Regions from separate parts of the Pantoea sp. SGAir0175 genome, predicted to be linked through region 1. Evidence: predicted binding sites of a transcription regulator. Region 1 holds the regulator's gene; the other holds the start of a gene.
The links. Region 1 encodes PurR, which represses purine synthesis genes. Its sites were predicted from a motif close to CANGCAAACGTTTGCNTG; they were not measured.
Positions count from the first base shown of each region.

Region 2: a site for PurR is predicted at 1,953-1,970, ahead of C1N56_RS07790 (NCS2 family permease). Genes of this name have one in related genera too.

Region 1 covers NZ_CP028081.1:2,328,345-2,335,623, reverse strand. Annotated here, with positions in the region: gene C1N56_RS10790 (MATE family efflux transporter) at 1-25, opposite strand, end outside; gene C1N56_RS10785 (riboflavin synthase subunit alpha) at 224-877, shown strand; gene cfa (cyclopropane fatty acyl phospholipid synthase) at 926-2,074, opposite strand; gene punC (purine nucleoside transporter PunC) at 2,385-3,587, opposite strand; gene punR (DNA-binding transcriptional activator PunR) at 3,697-4,608, shown strand; gene purR (HTH-type transcriptional repressor PurR) at 4,605-5,630, opposite strand; gene C1N56_RS10760 (cytochrome bd-I oxidase subunit CydH) at 5,904-5,993, shown strand; gene C1N56_RS10755 (C40 family peptidase) at 6,050-6,841, opposite strand; gene C1N56_RS10750 (Grx4 family monothiol glutaredoxin) at 7,208-7,279, shown strand, end outside.
Region 2 covers NZ_CP028081.1:1,711,914-1,719,192, forward strand. Annotated here, with positions in the region: gene C1N56_RS07780 (carbohydrate kinase family protein) at 1-1,030, shown strand, start outside; gene C1N56_RS07785 (response regulator) at 967-1,713, opposite strand; gene C1N56_RS07790 (NCS2 family permease) at 2,168-3,466, shown strand; gene C1N56_RS07795 (hypothetical protein) at 3,805-4,101, shown strand; gene C1N56_RS07800 (AMP nucleosidase) at 4,148-5,602, opposite strand; gene C1N56_RS07805 (hypothetical protein) at 5,677-5,838, shown strand; gene C1N56_RS07810 (branched-chain amino acid ABC transporter substrate-binding protein) at 6,001-7,059, shown strand; gene C1N56_RS07815 (ABC transporter permease subunit) at 7,141-7,279, shown strand, end outside.

The sequences.
Region 1 (7,279 bases):
GCGCTTCTGTTAAATACTTCTGCACGTATCACCTGCGTAATTTAAGAAGAGAGCGGGGCGGAATCCCCAAAGAATGCGCGACCTAGTGTAGCGGTAGCCCGCACTTCCGCCAAACATTGATCGCATTTGGCTGCGCCATTTGTGTAAAGTTTGCGCGCCGGCAAATTAAACCTTGCGGCGCAAGCTGTGATAAACTGCCACAAACTTCGCAGAGGCTGAAATTATGTTTACCGGAATTGTGCAGGGCACGGCAGAAATTGTCGCCATTGAAGAAAAAGAGTTGTTCCGCACCCACACCGTGCGCTTGTCTGCTGAGCTGCTGCCCGGCCTGGCGCTGGGCGCCTCGGTAGCGCACAACGGGTGCTGCCTGACGGTGACCGCCATTGACGGCGATCGCGTCAGCTTCGATCTCATCAAAGAGACGCTGCGCATCACCAACCTTGGTGAATTACAGGTTGGTGACATCGTGAATATTGAGCGCGCCGCGAAATTCAGCGATGAAATTGGCGGACACCTGATGTCCGGCCATATTATGACCACCGCCGAAATCTGTAAAATTATCCAGTCAGAGAATAACCGCGAAGTGTGGTTTAAATTACAGGACGCTGAGCAGATCAAATATATTCTGCATAAAGGATTCGTCGGCATCGATGGTATCAGCCTGACAGTCGGTGATGTCACCAAAAGTAAGTTCTGCGTGCATCTGATCCCGGAAACGCTGGAGCGCACCACGCTGGGCGCGAAGAAGCTGGGGCACCGGGTCAATATCGAAATCGATCCGCATACCCAGGCGATTGTCGACACCGTCGAACGTGTGCTGGCGCAGCGTGATGCCGCGGCTGCGCTGGTGGCACAAACGCTGCCGGACGCGGAGTAATCGCGAATAAAAAAGGCGCGGTAAGCGCCTTTTAGCATTGCACGGAAATCAACGCGCCACGCGCAAACCGCCTTCGGCGCCGCGGCTGAAAACTACCTGCCACAGCTGAATATCCCGCGCGCGAAACGCACCGGCGCAGGCGTTGAGGTAATAGCTGAACATCCGTTCGAAACGCTCGCCATACTTCTCCGCCAGCTGCGGCCATGCCGCCTGGAATCGCTCGTACCAGGCCATCAGCGTAGTGTCATAATCCGCGCCAAAGTTGTGCCAGTCTTCCATGATGAAGTGGGATTCGCTGGCATCGGCGATCTGCCGTACCGACGGTAAACAGCCGTTGGGGAAAATGTATTTATCGATCCACGGGTCGACGTTCATGTCGGTTCTGATCGCCCCAATGGTGTGCAGCAAAAACAGGCCTTCCGGTTTCAGGTTACGATCAACCACATCGAAGTAGGTGGCATAGTTTTTCGGCCCGACGTGTTCGAACATGCCCACCGATACGATGCGGTCAAACTGCTGGTTCAAATCACGGTAATCCTGCAGCAGAATGGTCACATCCAGACCGGCACAGCGCTGCTGCGCCATTTTCTGCTGCTCGGCAGAGATAGTCACGCCATGCACTTTCACCCCGTAATGACGCGCGGCGAATTCCGCCAGTCCGCCCCAGCCGCAGCCGATATCCAGCAGCGTCATGCCCGGCTCAAGCTGCAGCTTGCGGCAGATCATATCCAGCTTGTCCTGCTGTGCCTGCTCCAGCGTTTCCGCGCTTTTCCAGTAGCCGCAGGAGTACTGCATAAACGGATCGAGCATCAGTGAAAACAGATCGTTGCCAAGATCGTAGTGCTCTTTACCAACAATCCAGGCGCGTTTCTTTGACTGCAGATTGGTGAGGCGCGCCGCAGCAATGCGCAGCGTGTCTTTAAAATGGTGCGGTAACTGCTTATCCAGATGATGTTTCAGCACGCGGTGGAAGAACATATCCAGACGTTCACACTCCCACCAGCCGTCCATGTAGCTTTCACCGAGGCCCAGCGATCCTTCCTGCAGGACCCGTTTGAAAAAATCCGCATGTCTGACCTGAATATCCCAGGGGCGTGTGCCGTTGATGTGAATGTCCGCCCGCTCCAGTAATTCATGGGCGATACGAAACCATTGGTTTTCTTCAAGGCTCACTTCTTCTATACACGATGAACTCATAGCTTCTCCATCACCTTTCCGATTTGAACCTGAGAAAAAGAATAGTCAAATTCCTCAGGCCTGTGAGAGAACTCACGGAAAATCCGTGCGCCAGATAGCCGACGTACTACAGAGGTATGAATCTGAATAGAAATGTCTGCCACAACTCCGGAGGTGAATATCGTGCAGACGCCATCCCAGCGACAGTGTCGCTAAAAAATACGCTCATTATGTTATTGATTTGTTGCAGAAATGCTGACCCACTGAGTATATGCTCACGCAGGTCAGTATTCAATGGCTTATCGTTAGTTTGCTAACGATAATCGTTGCCTTAGCAATTATCTTCGCAGGGACGGGAAGCGTGAGCAATATCACTTTGTGCGCTGGCGCTGCGCTGCCACAGGAAACCGGCCCAGGCGAGAATCACCGTGGCCACCATGACCAGTGTGGTATGTAACAGCGCCTGCTGCAGACCGGCGGAAACAATCAGGCTGGCGAGGAAGCATAAGCCCAGCTGCAGCAGATTCTGCAGGCCGGCCGCTTTGCCGGTGGCCTGCGGGAACGGGGCGAGGGCGCTGGACACCACAATCGGGTAAATCGCGCCATTGGCCAGCGCCATGCCGCAGAACGGCAGCAGCAGAGCCACCAGCGGCGGCGTGGTGATCAGCGCCACCGCAAACAGGCCCAGAATGCTCAGGCTGTAAATCATCAGCAACCACGGCAGCAGCTGCGCACCCTGAAAACGGTTCAGCAGTGCGCGACAGCCAAATCCGCCCAGCAGGAAGGCGATGGTCTGCGGAATATAGCTCAGGCCAATGTCCGCCGGGCTCAGACCCGCGGCGGCGAGGATAAACGGCGAGCCGGTCAGCCAGGCGAAGAAACTGGCGGAGCAGGCCGCATAAATTAGTACGTTACCGCTGTAAATACGCGTCGCCAGCAGCGTCAGCCAGCCCGGCTGTGGCGCGCTGTCGTGGCGCGCACGCGGCGCGCTGGCCAGTTTCAGCGTGCCGAACAGCAGCACCAGCGTCACCAGCGTGAGCGCGAGGAAGATGGCGCGCCAGTGAAAATGGGCCATCAGCCAGGCGCCCAGCAGCGGCGCCAGCGCCGGTGACAGCGCCACCAGCGGCATAATCGTGGCAAACACTTTGTTGGCTTTGGCCTGCGGATAGCGGTCAACCACCAGCGCCTGCCAGCTCACCGCTGCGGCGCACACGCCTACCGCCTGCACAAAGCGCAGCACCAGCATCAGCCAGACGTTAGTCACCCACAGCATGGCAAGACAGCTCAGCGCAAACAGGCTCAGGCCCGCCAGTAAAATCGGCTTACGGCCGAAGCGGTCCGACAGCACACCCCACAGCACCTGCGCACAGGCAAAGCCGCCCAGAAACAAGCTCAGGCTGGCGCTGATGGTGCCCGGTGCGGAAGCAAAGTCGCGCTGCATGGCGCCGAAGGCGGGTAAATACATATCGGTGGCCAGGAAGCCGAGCATGCTCAGCACGGCAAGGTAAGGCAGAAATCCTTTGGATGACAGCATGGTTTTTCTCATTCGGCAGGTTGAACGGCGGGGAGTGTAAAAGGGTGCAGCGGGCTTTGTGAAACGCTAATATTTGCAGGGTGCTGTTAAAATTTTTGATGGGAAAACTATGTGGTCGGAATATGCACTTGAGGTGGTGGACGCGGTAGCGCGCACCGGCAGTTTTAGCGCGGCGGCGCAGGAGCTGCACCGCGTGCCCTCTGCCATCAGCTATACCGTGCGCCAGCTGGAAGGCTGGCTGGCGGTACCGCTGTTTGAGCGGCAGCATCGCGAAGTGGTGCTGACGGCAGCAGGCGAGCATTTTGTGCGTGAAGGGCGTTCTGTTATCAAAAAAATGCTGGCCACGCGCCGTCAGTGTCAGCAGCTGGCTAACGGCTGGCGCGGTCAGCTCAGTATCGCGGTAGATTGCATCGTCAAACCGCAGCGCACCCGCCAGCTGGTAAAGGATTTTTACCGCCATTTCCCCGATATGGAGCTGATCATCAGCTACGAAGTATTTAACGGCGTGTGGGACGCGCTGGCTGATGGGCGTGTCGATGTGGCGATTGGTGCCACCCAGGCCATTCCGGTCGGCGGCCGCTTCGCCTTTCAGGATATGGGCGCGCTCAACTGGCGCTGTGTGGTAAGTCCGCAGCATGCGCTGGCCCGCAGCCCGCAGCTGGACGACGAAACCCTGCGCGCCTGGCCGTCGCTGGTGCTGGAAGATACATCGCGCGCGCTGCCGCGCCGCATGACGTGGACGCTGGATAACCAGCGGCGTCTGGTGGTGCCGGAGTGGGAAACCGGGCTGGATTGCCTGCAGGCTGGGTTGTGCGTGGGCATGGTGCCGGGGCACCTGGCGCGCCCGCTGCTGGACAGCGGCGCGCTGGTGGAGCTGGCGTTGCCGCAGCCGTTTCCGGACAGCCCGTGTTGCGTCAGCTGGTCTGAGCAGCGCGCGTCACCGGCGCTGGCGTGGTTGCTGGAATATCTGGGCGATGCGGAGACGCTGAACCACGAGTGGCTCAGCGAGAAGGCGGCTTAACGGCGGTAATCGCGGAACGGGCCATCGGCCACGGAGCGGCGCTCAATCAGCGTGGGCTGAACTTCAATGGTCTGCGGCTCTTCACGTTTGCTGGTGATGCGGTCCAGCAGCATCTCCAGTGCCTTTTCCCCCAGCTGCGCTTTCGGCTGGTGCACGGTTGTCAGCGCCGGAGTGAAGTAGCGCGCGTTGCGCACATTGTCATAGCCAATTACCGAAATATCCTGCGGCACGCGCAGTCCCATCTCGTCGGCCGCGCAAATCGCGCCCATCGCCATGATATCGCCGCCGCAGAACACCGCCGTCGGGCGCTGTTTCTGGTTCAGAATCTGCTGCATCGCCTGATAACCTGACTCCGGTTCGAAGTCACCCTGCACAATCCACTCGGGACGGACGCTGATGCCCGCTTCCTGCATCGCCTGCAGAAAACCCGCATGACGTCCGCCACCGGTGTTGCGTTCCATCTGGCCGGGGATGGCACCGATATCGCGATGGCCGCGCTCAATCAGGTATCGTCCGGCGAGGTAACCGCCGTGGAACGCATTGTCCTGCACGGTATCGGTAAAGTCCCCGCGCGATTCGCCCCAGTCCATGACCACCATCGGGATATTGCGGTTCTCTTCGAGCATCTGCAGCAGATCGTCGGGATATTCGGAGCACATGACCAGCAGGCCATCGACGCGCTTTTGCGCCATCATCGAAAGATAAGCGCGCTGTTTTTGCAGATCGTTATGCGCGTTGCCGAGAATCAGCGTGTAACCACGCTCAAAGCAGTGATTCTCCACGGCTTCAATAATTTCGGCGAAGTAGGGCGCTTCGCTGGAGGTCGCCAGCAGGCCCAGCGTCTTGGTGTGATTCACCTTCAGGCTGCGGGCCACCGCGCTCGGTGAATAGTGCAGCGCTTTAATCGCTTCCCATACGGCGTTACGCGTCTCTTCCGCGACAAAACGCGTTTTGTTGATGACATGCGAAACCGTGGTGGTTGAGACCCCGGCGCGTTTCGCCACATCTTTAATGGTTGCCATGAAAATGGTACTCCTGGGATTATCGCAACTTACTGATAAGTATATTGTTAAACGTTTGCGTCTGCTAATGGTTTTGCGCCCTGAATATCAGGGCTAATCTGCTTAATCGGGCAGGGAAACATCCTTCAGCAGGCTGTCAATGCAGCATGCGCTAAATCTGTTGCGCAACGAAAGGCGGCGATTCTAGCAAGCCGGGGCGGATAACACGAGATTTTTGCCCATCACTGTGCGAAAATTATTTAACCATGCAATCTGTGTGACTAAGGAGTTGTGATGAGTACCGATTTAAAACTGGCATTGACCACCACCGCCGCTGCTCTGCTGATGATTATTGCCTTTAGCTTTACCGCCATTCTGCATTAATAAAAAAGCCGGTGCTGCTGAACAGCCACCGGCTTTTTTGTTGCGCAACGCTGAGGTTAGCGCACGGTTTTCGGCGTCATCATACGGCGTGCGCCAACGTAATGCTTCTGCCAGTAATCCTCGCCCAGCGCGCTAATCTGAATGTCCTTACCGGTGCGCGGAGACTGAATGAATTTACCATTGCCCAGATAAACCCCGACATGGTCGGCGGTGCCGCGGTTGTTGATGCGGAAGAACACCAGATCGCCTTTCTCCAGCATCTCGCGCTTGATCGGCGCGGCGTCGCGCAGGTGATACATCTCATTGGCGGTGCGGGGAAATTTAAACTTCACCAGATCTTTGTAGGCGTACCACACTAAACCACTGCAGTCGAAACCGGTGTGCGGTGAGGTGCCTCCCCACTGATACGGTTTACCCAGCTGGCCCATCAGTTTCGTCATCGCGGTTTCACGTGCTTTTTGATAGCGCAGGCGGTGGGCTTTGCTCATTTTAATGCCGCTCAGCTGCTGCACTTCATCATCAACGGCAACGTCACGCGATTTTTTCGCCAGCCGCTGATGACCATATTTTTTCGCACTGAGCTTAAGTGAGGATTTGCGCTGGGTGGTGTGCTGAAGTACCGTTTCGCTTTTCTGCTGTTTTTTCAGCCTGAACTTCTGTACCGACGTCAGGCGTGACTTTTTGCTGGTGGTTTTCACCGGGCGTCGTTTGCGACGCTCATCTTCACGCGCGTTCTTTTTCTCCGCTTTCTGCAAACTGGCATTAACCGGCGCATGCGGAGAAGCCGCCGCCACATTAAAGAACAGTTGGGCAAAAGCCAGTATGAAAAGCGTAATCAGTAAACGCATAGTCCGGTTACAGGTTAAGCCGTCGGCAGGAAGCCAGACCGCGGTAAAGTTAGAAAAATCTGATCGACGATCAGCACCGGGGCAATTCTAATCCACTTTTTTTGCAAAAGGTAAGGTCTTTTTCCATTAATCTGTCACGGTACTGAAAGTGGGGCAAAAATGAGCGATTTCAGCTGTTTAACCCAGCGGAATTATTGCTAATTATTAATTGATTAATGCTTATTAATGATATGAAAATGTTATTCGTGGCGCGCGAACTTAACAAACATGGCGATATGCGCCGGCTAAGGCAAAATCCCGTTTTCAGTCGCGGGGCGAAGTCGCTACAATAAACAAACACGAAGTGAAGGATTAAGGAAGGCAAAAATGAGTACTGTTGAAAAAATTCAGCGCCAGATCGCAGAAAACCCGATCCTGCTGTACATGAAAGGTTCGCCG
Region 2 (7,279 bases), 620 kb from region 1:
GGCGGCGGGTAATATGCTGGTGGATCACGTGCAGCGCATCAGCCACTGGCCAGAACAGGGCTGGCTGGCGGAGATTAGCCACAGCGAGAAATGCAGCGGCGGTGCAGCGCTGAATGTGCTGTTTACCCTGGCGCGCATGCAGGTCGGTCTGCCGCTGGCCGCCGTGGGGATGCTGGGCGAGGACAGCGACGGCGATTATCTGCTGCAGCTGCTGGATGAACATCATGTGGATCGTCAGCACGTGCAGCGCATCGGTGCGTCAGCCACGGCGATGACGCAGGTGATGACCGCGCCGGACGGTCAGCGCACCTTTTTTCATGCGCGCGGGGCCAATGCGCAGCTCGATGTGGCGCACTTCGCTCACCTTGCCACCGCGCACCGCATCTTCCACCTCGGCTATCTGTTGTTACTGGATAAGCTCGACCAGCCCGATGCGCAGTACGGTACCCGCAGTGCCCGGCTGCTGGCGGAGATGCAGCAGCGCGGCTATCTCACTTCGCTCGATCTGGTCTCACGCGCCGGCGAGTATCAGACGCTGGTGAAGCCGGCGCTACGCTGGCTCGATTATCTGGTGATTAACGAACTGGAAGCGCAGGCGCTCACCGGCATCGAGCTGCGCAGCAGTGGCACGCTGGCGTCACCGGCGGCGTTTGCTGCGGCGGCACGCTGGCTGCTGGCGCAGGGTGTGCGCCAGCGCGTGGTGATTCATGCCCCGGAAGGCGCCTGGGGCCAGCAGCCAGCGGGCGACGGTCTGTGGCAGCCCGCCTGGTGCTTAGCGGCAGAGGAGATTGTCGGCAGCGTCGGGGCGGGCGATGCCTTCTGCGCCGGCGTGCTGTACGCCAGCCATCAGAACTACAGCCTGCAGCAGACGTTAAAGCTGGCCCATACCTGCGCCAGCTTTAATCTGCATGCGGCCAACGCGCTGGACGGCATCCGGCCACTGAGCGAGATGCAGCGCTGGATGGATCAGGCGATTTGCGTCTCGCGCGCCGCGGCGGACGGGCGCATCACATCGGCGGAAAAAACATAGCCCAGTCCGCGAATGGTGCGGATCAGGATCGGCTGATGCGGATTAGCCTCGATTTTGCGTCTGAGGCGCATGATCAGCACATCAATGGTGCGATCGAACACGTCGAGGCTCTCGCTGTGGGTCAGCTCCAGCAGCTGGTCGCGCGTCAGGACCTTACGCGCGTGGCCGACCAGCGCGCGCAGCAGACTGTATTCGCCCTGAGTGAGCGGCACGCTTTCACGCTGCGGATTGAACAGCTGACAACGCACATCATCCAGCCGCCAGCCATTAAACTGCCAGCCGTCATCAATCACCGTTTCCGGCTGCGCCAGTCGCCCGCAGCGGCGCAGCGCCGCACGGGCCCGCGCCACCACCACGCGGGGATTAAAGGGTTTGGCGATATAGTCGTCGGCACCCATCTCCAGTCCAACCACCATATCGGCTTCCGATCCCATGCCGGTCAGCATGATCACCAGCAGTTCAGGGCGCTGACGCTGCATCTGCTGTAATACCAGCAGGCCGTTGGTATCGGGCAGCATCATATCCAGCATCACCAGGGAGATTTCCGGATGCTGCGCCAGCAGCGCCAGGGCGTCGCGCCCCTGATGACAGCTATAAACGGTAAACACATGTTCGCTCAGCACATCGTGCAGCAATTCGCAGATGGCACGATCATCATCAACGACCAGAATCGCGGGCTTCATTGCACTGCCTCTTTTGTTGCGAAAGGGTTAAACGCAGTGTAACCCGGCGTTTTTAAGCTGCTGAAACGCGCAGCAGAAACGTGAGCGCCATCGCCTGGCAGAGTGTGAAAGCGTGCGTTACCGCAATATTTCATCCCCTGCTGCGCACGGCGGGAAAACGTTTGCGCGCAGGTGGTGCAATGCACCATAATCGCGCCTCGTTCTGGTTCAGAATTTTCTTAGCCGCAACGGCACGCTGAAACGGAAACGATTGCGTCAGGGAGTGGCATAGCAATTGCTATGTGGACAGGGGATAGCACACGACGTTCTGCTGCCAGCGGTGGCAAAACGCCGGCATAAAAAAATAATTTTCCTCACTTTTTCCGCGTCAGCTTAGCCACCACGCGCGGAATAGCGGGAAAACGCCTTGGCAAGAGAGAGCAGGCCTGCGGGCCGTCTCCGCTGATGAGAGATGATGATGTTAGAAAAACTTTTTAAGTTAAAAGCTCACCACACCACGGTGCGCACCGAAATCATTGCCGGTATCACGACCTTTCTGGCAATGGCCTACATCCTGTTTGTGAACCCCAGCATCCTCGGGGCGACCGGTATGGATAAAGGCTCGGTATTTGTTGCCACCTGTCTGGCCGCGGCCATCGGTTCGATTCTGATGGGCCTGATCGCTAACTATCCGATCGCGCTGGCACCGGGCATGGGCCTGAACGCCTTTTTCACCTACACCGTGGTGCTGCATATGGGCTACACTTGGCAGATCGCGCTGGGTGCGGTGTTCCTCTCGGCGGTGATCTTCTTTGCACTGTCGATTTTTAAAATTCGCGAATGGATTATTGCCAGCATTCCGCTGCCGCTGCGTGCCGGGATTGCGGCAGGCATTGGCCTGTTCCTCGCACTGATTGCGCTGGAAGGGGCGGGCATCGTGGTGGATAACCCGGCTACGCTGGTCGGTCTGGGCGACCTCACCAAACCGGGTCCGCTGCTGGCGCTGCTTGGCTTCTTTATCATTGTGGTGCTGGAAGCGCGTCGCGTCACCGGAGCCGTACTGATCGGCATTCTGGTTGTTACTTTTATCTCGATGGGCATTGGCCTGACGCCGTTCGCGGGCGTGTTCTCTGCGCCGCCGTCGATTGCGCCGACCTTTATGCAGCTGGATATCGCCGGCGCGTTCAACGTAGGCCTGGTGAGCGTGATCTTTGCGTTCCTGTTTGTCGACGTGTTTGATAACACCGGCACGCTGCTGGGCGTGACGAAACGCGCCGGTCTGGCCGATGAGCAGGGCAACGTGCCGAAAATGGGCCGTGCGCTGATCGCCGATAGCGCCGCTGCGCTGTTCGGTTCACTGCTGGGTACCTCAACCACCACCAGCTATGTGGAGTCCGCTGCGGGCGTCAGCGCCGGCGGCCGTACCGGTCTGACGGCGATTGTGGTCGCTATTCTGTTCCTGCTCAGCCTGTTCTTCTCGCCACTGGCGGGTAGCGTGCCGGTCTACGCCACGGCGCCAGCGCTGCTGTTCGTCGCGGTGCTGATGGCTTCCGGTCTGGCAGAAATTGACTGGAAAGATGTCACCACGGCGGCACCGGTCACCGTGACCGCGCTGACCATGCCGCTGACTTACTCGATCGCCAACGGTATCGCCTTTGGTTTTATTACCTGGACGGTGGTGAAACTGCTGAGTGGCCGCACCAAAGAGGTCAATGCGGCGCTGGTGATTCTGTCGATTCTGTTTGTGATTAAACTCGGCTGGCTGAGTGCCTGATGCTGTGTAACGGAAGCCCGCCCGGGCTTCCGTGTAAGTTGTTACATGCGCGCAATGATTGTTTGCGTGATGTCTCGCAATTCCTGCCCGTCGCCACTTTTCTCTTTCAGGCCTGTTGTTTACTGTCTTTCCGTAAATTCTGCCATGCGCAAATTTTTTGCCTGCAGTGGCGGGATCGTTGAATGTTTAATTGCTGCCGCTCTGCTTAAATAGCGGTGGAGTGAGGCGATGACACAAGGTTGCTGAAGAAGGACAAGATAATGGATTATCCCGTTTGCACGCTGCCGCATCGGTTGCCGCCTCGCCTTCTGGCGTTAAGAAATCAGGGAGCACCGCTAATGGTACGATTAACCCAACACGTGGAACAGCTGGCGAACACCACTCAGCTGTTACAGCAGGATGTCGCGGTCCTGACCGCGCGTTTTGAAAATTTTGCCACCAGAGCGGACGTGGAACGCGTGCGTACCGAACAGGGGCTGATGTGCAATCAACTGATGAATGAGATCGGTCAGGTGGAGAAGCGTATCGATAAAAAGTTCGAACGGTTAAATGACAGACTGATCTGGACCCTCATGTTGCCGGCTATCCTCGCCGTACTGGCATGGTTAGTAAAAGTGGCGGTGCTGAAAATTTAAGGTTGTCAGCAGAAATCCGGCCCGTCCATGGGCCGGAACAGCGGGTTTAGCGGAAGGGCGGTTCGTTGAAGGTGCGTAGTTTCCTGGAGTGCAGTTTGTCACCCTCGGCGCGCAGCAGCTCAACGGCGCAGATGCCAATCTGCAGATGTTCCGAGATGGCGCCCTCATAGAAACGGTTGGCCTGGCCGGGCAGTTTGATTTCACCGTGCAGCGGTTTATCCGAGACGCACAGCAGGGTGCCGTACGGTACGCGGAAACGATAGCCCTGTGCAGCAATGGTGGCGCTCTCCATATCCACCGCCACCGCGCGGCTCAGGTTGAAGCGTAACGCAGATGCGGAGTAGCGCAGCTCCCAGTTGCGGTCGTCTGTAGTGACGACCGTACCGGTACGCAGGCGCTGCTTCACCTCTTCGCCGGGCATACCGCTGACTGCTTTGGTGGCGTCGTACAGGGCACGCTGCACCTCCGCAATGCTCGGGATCGGGATATCCGGTGGTAATACGCTGTCCAGCACGTGGTCGTCACGCAGATAGGCGTGCGCCAGCACGTAATCGCCGATGCTCTGGCTTTCACGCAGGCCACCGCAGTGACCAATCATCAGCCACGCATGTGGGCGCACCACCGCGAGGTGGTCGCAGATGGTTTTGGCGTTCGACGGACCGACGCCAATATTTACCAGCGTGATGCCGCGACGATTGGGCGAGGTTAAATGCCAGGCGGGCATCTGATGCTTCTTCCACGCCAGATCCGACATCATCGCCGTTGGGTCCTGCGTTTCCGCCGTGATCACCACATCGCCGGCGCAGGCGAGACTGTCGTAAGGCGTGCTGGGGTCCTGCACCTGCTCAATCGCCCAGCGCACGAACTCATCGACGTAGCGCGTGTAGTTAGTGAACAGTACAAACGGCTGGAAGTGTTCTACCGCGGTGCCGGTGTAGTGACGCAGGCGCGCCAGGGAGAAATCGGTGCGCAGCGCGTCGAAATGCGACAGCGGGAACAGCGCGTCGGCGTTGAACAGACCATCAGCGGTTTCATCACCAATCTGCGACAGCTCGGTCGTCGGGAAATGGCGCGCAATACTGGCGCTCATGGAGCGGTCCAGTGACAGGTCGGAGCCATCAATCACATAGGGATAAGGGATTTCCTGCTCTGACGGGCCCACCTCAATCAGCACGTCGTACTCTTTTTCGATCATCTGCAGCTGTTCGCTGAGATAGTGACGCAGCAGCGCCGGGCGCGTGATGGTGGTGCTGTAGCGGCCGGTGTGGGTAAAACGTCCCCAGGCGCGGGTGCGATTTTGCTGCGGGCCTTCACCCTGCCAGGTGATGCGCAGCTCCGGATAGACAAACAGCCCCTGCTGGCGCAGTCCGGCGTCCGGCAGTGTGCCGCTGGCAGTGAACGTGCGAATGGCGTTGCGCAGCGCTTCAACCGCGTCGTCATACAGACGCTCCAGTTGATCCAGCGCCTGCTCAGTGGTCAATCCGTTCCGTTGCGTATTCATAGATTCTCCTTCAGCAATTTGGACCGATTTGACCAGAGCATAGCGGATAAACCTCTCATCACGATGAAGAATCTGTGATCGACCGCATTCTGCACCATCACGGTGCTGGTAGGCGGCAAAAGGCTGGCTATGTTTATCAGGTGCAGGGAGGCCACATCGCACGTTTTCCGCCCGGCTGCGATGCCGCTGCAAAAAAATTGTCACCGATTGTCTTCTCTGGCGAGCTTTTTGCTTAAATTTCAACCGTGGTCGCACAGACCACACTGCTCTCGAAGTGTTTCAGATTGATTTCTCCCAGGCCGTGGTATGGCTCCGTTCCTGACCCGTTGAGGATTGAAAGCATGTCTTTGAAATTCATAAAACACCCATTGAAGGTGGTGATGGCAGGTTGTTTAAGCATGGCGTTCTACGCGCAGGCTGACATAAAGATTGGCGTGGCCGGTCCGTTTACCGGACCGAATGCTACGTACGGTACACAATACTGGAAGGGCGCCAGCCAGGCTGCGGCGGACATTAACGCGGCGGGCGGCATAAACGGTGAAAAAATTGTGCTGGTGCAGGGCGATGACGCCTGCGAACCCAAGCAGGCGGTGGCCGTTGCCAACCGGCTGGTGGATCAGGACAAAGTGATGGCGGTGGTGGGCCATTTCTGCTCGTCCTCGACCATGCCAGCCTCAGAGGTGTATGACGAGGCGGGCGTACTGGCGATTACGCCCGGTTCAACTAATCCACAAATCACCGAGCGCGGCATGAAAACCCTGTTCCGAATGTGCGGGCGTGATGACCAGCAGGGGACAATTGCCGCTAACTATATTCTCGATACGCTGAAAGCGAAGAAAGTGGCGGTGATCCACGATAAAGATACTTACGGTCAGGGGCTGGCGGATGCCACCAAAGCGGCGCTGGAGAAACGCGGCGTGAAAGAAGTGCTGTATGAGGGGCTGTCGCGCGGTGAAAAAGACTTTAACGCGCTGGTCACCAAAATCGGCGCGGTGAAACCGGATGTGGTCTATTTCGGTGGCTGTCATCCGGAGGCGGGTCCGCTGGTGCGTCAGATGCGTGAGCAGGGCGTCAATGCGGCTTTCTTCTCCGGCGACTGCATCGTGACGGAAGAACTGGTGACTGCTGCCGGCGGTCCGCAGTTCACTAAAGGCGTGTACATGACCTTCGGCAATGACCCGCGCACCATCGCGGATGGCAAAGCGGTGATTGAAAAATTCCGCGCCAGCGGTTTTGAGCCGGAAGGGTATACGCTGTACGCCTACGCCTCCATTCAGGCTCTGGCCGCCGCCTACAAAGCAGCAGGTAAAGACAATGCCAAAGCCAGCGACTGGCTGAAGGCCAACAGCGTTGACACCGTGATGGGCAAGAAGGCATGGGACGAAAAAGGCGACCTGAAAGTCTCGGATTACGTGGTCTATCAGTGGGATGACAAAGGCAAATATCACCAGCTGTAATTCGCTCTGCGGCCCCGCGCGCAGCGGGGCCGTTCGCATCTGAGCGTGACCTGTGCACGCCTTCCACCTGCGAGAGACAATATGGACGCCTTCTTTATACAGCAGCTGATTAACGGCCTGACGCTGGGCGCGGTCTACGGGCTGATCGCCATCGGCTACACCATGGTTTACGGCATTATCGGCATGATCAACTTCGCCCACGGCGAGGTGTACATGATCT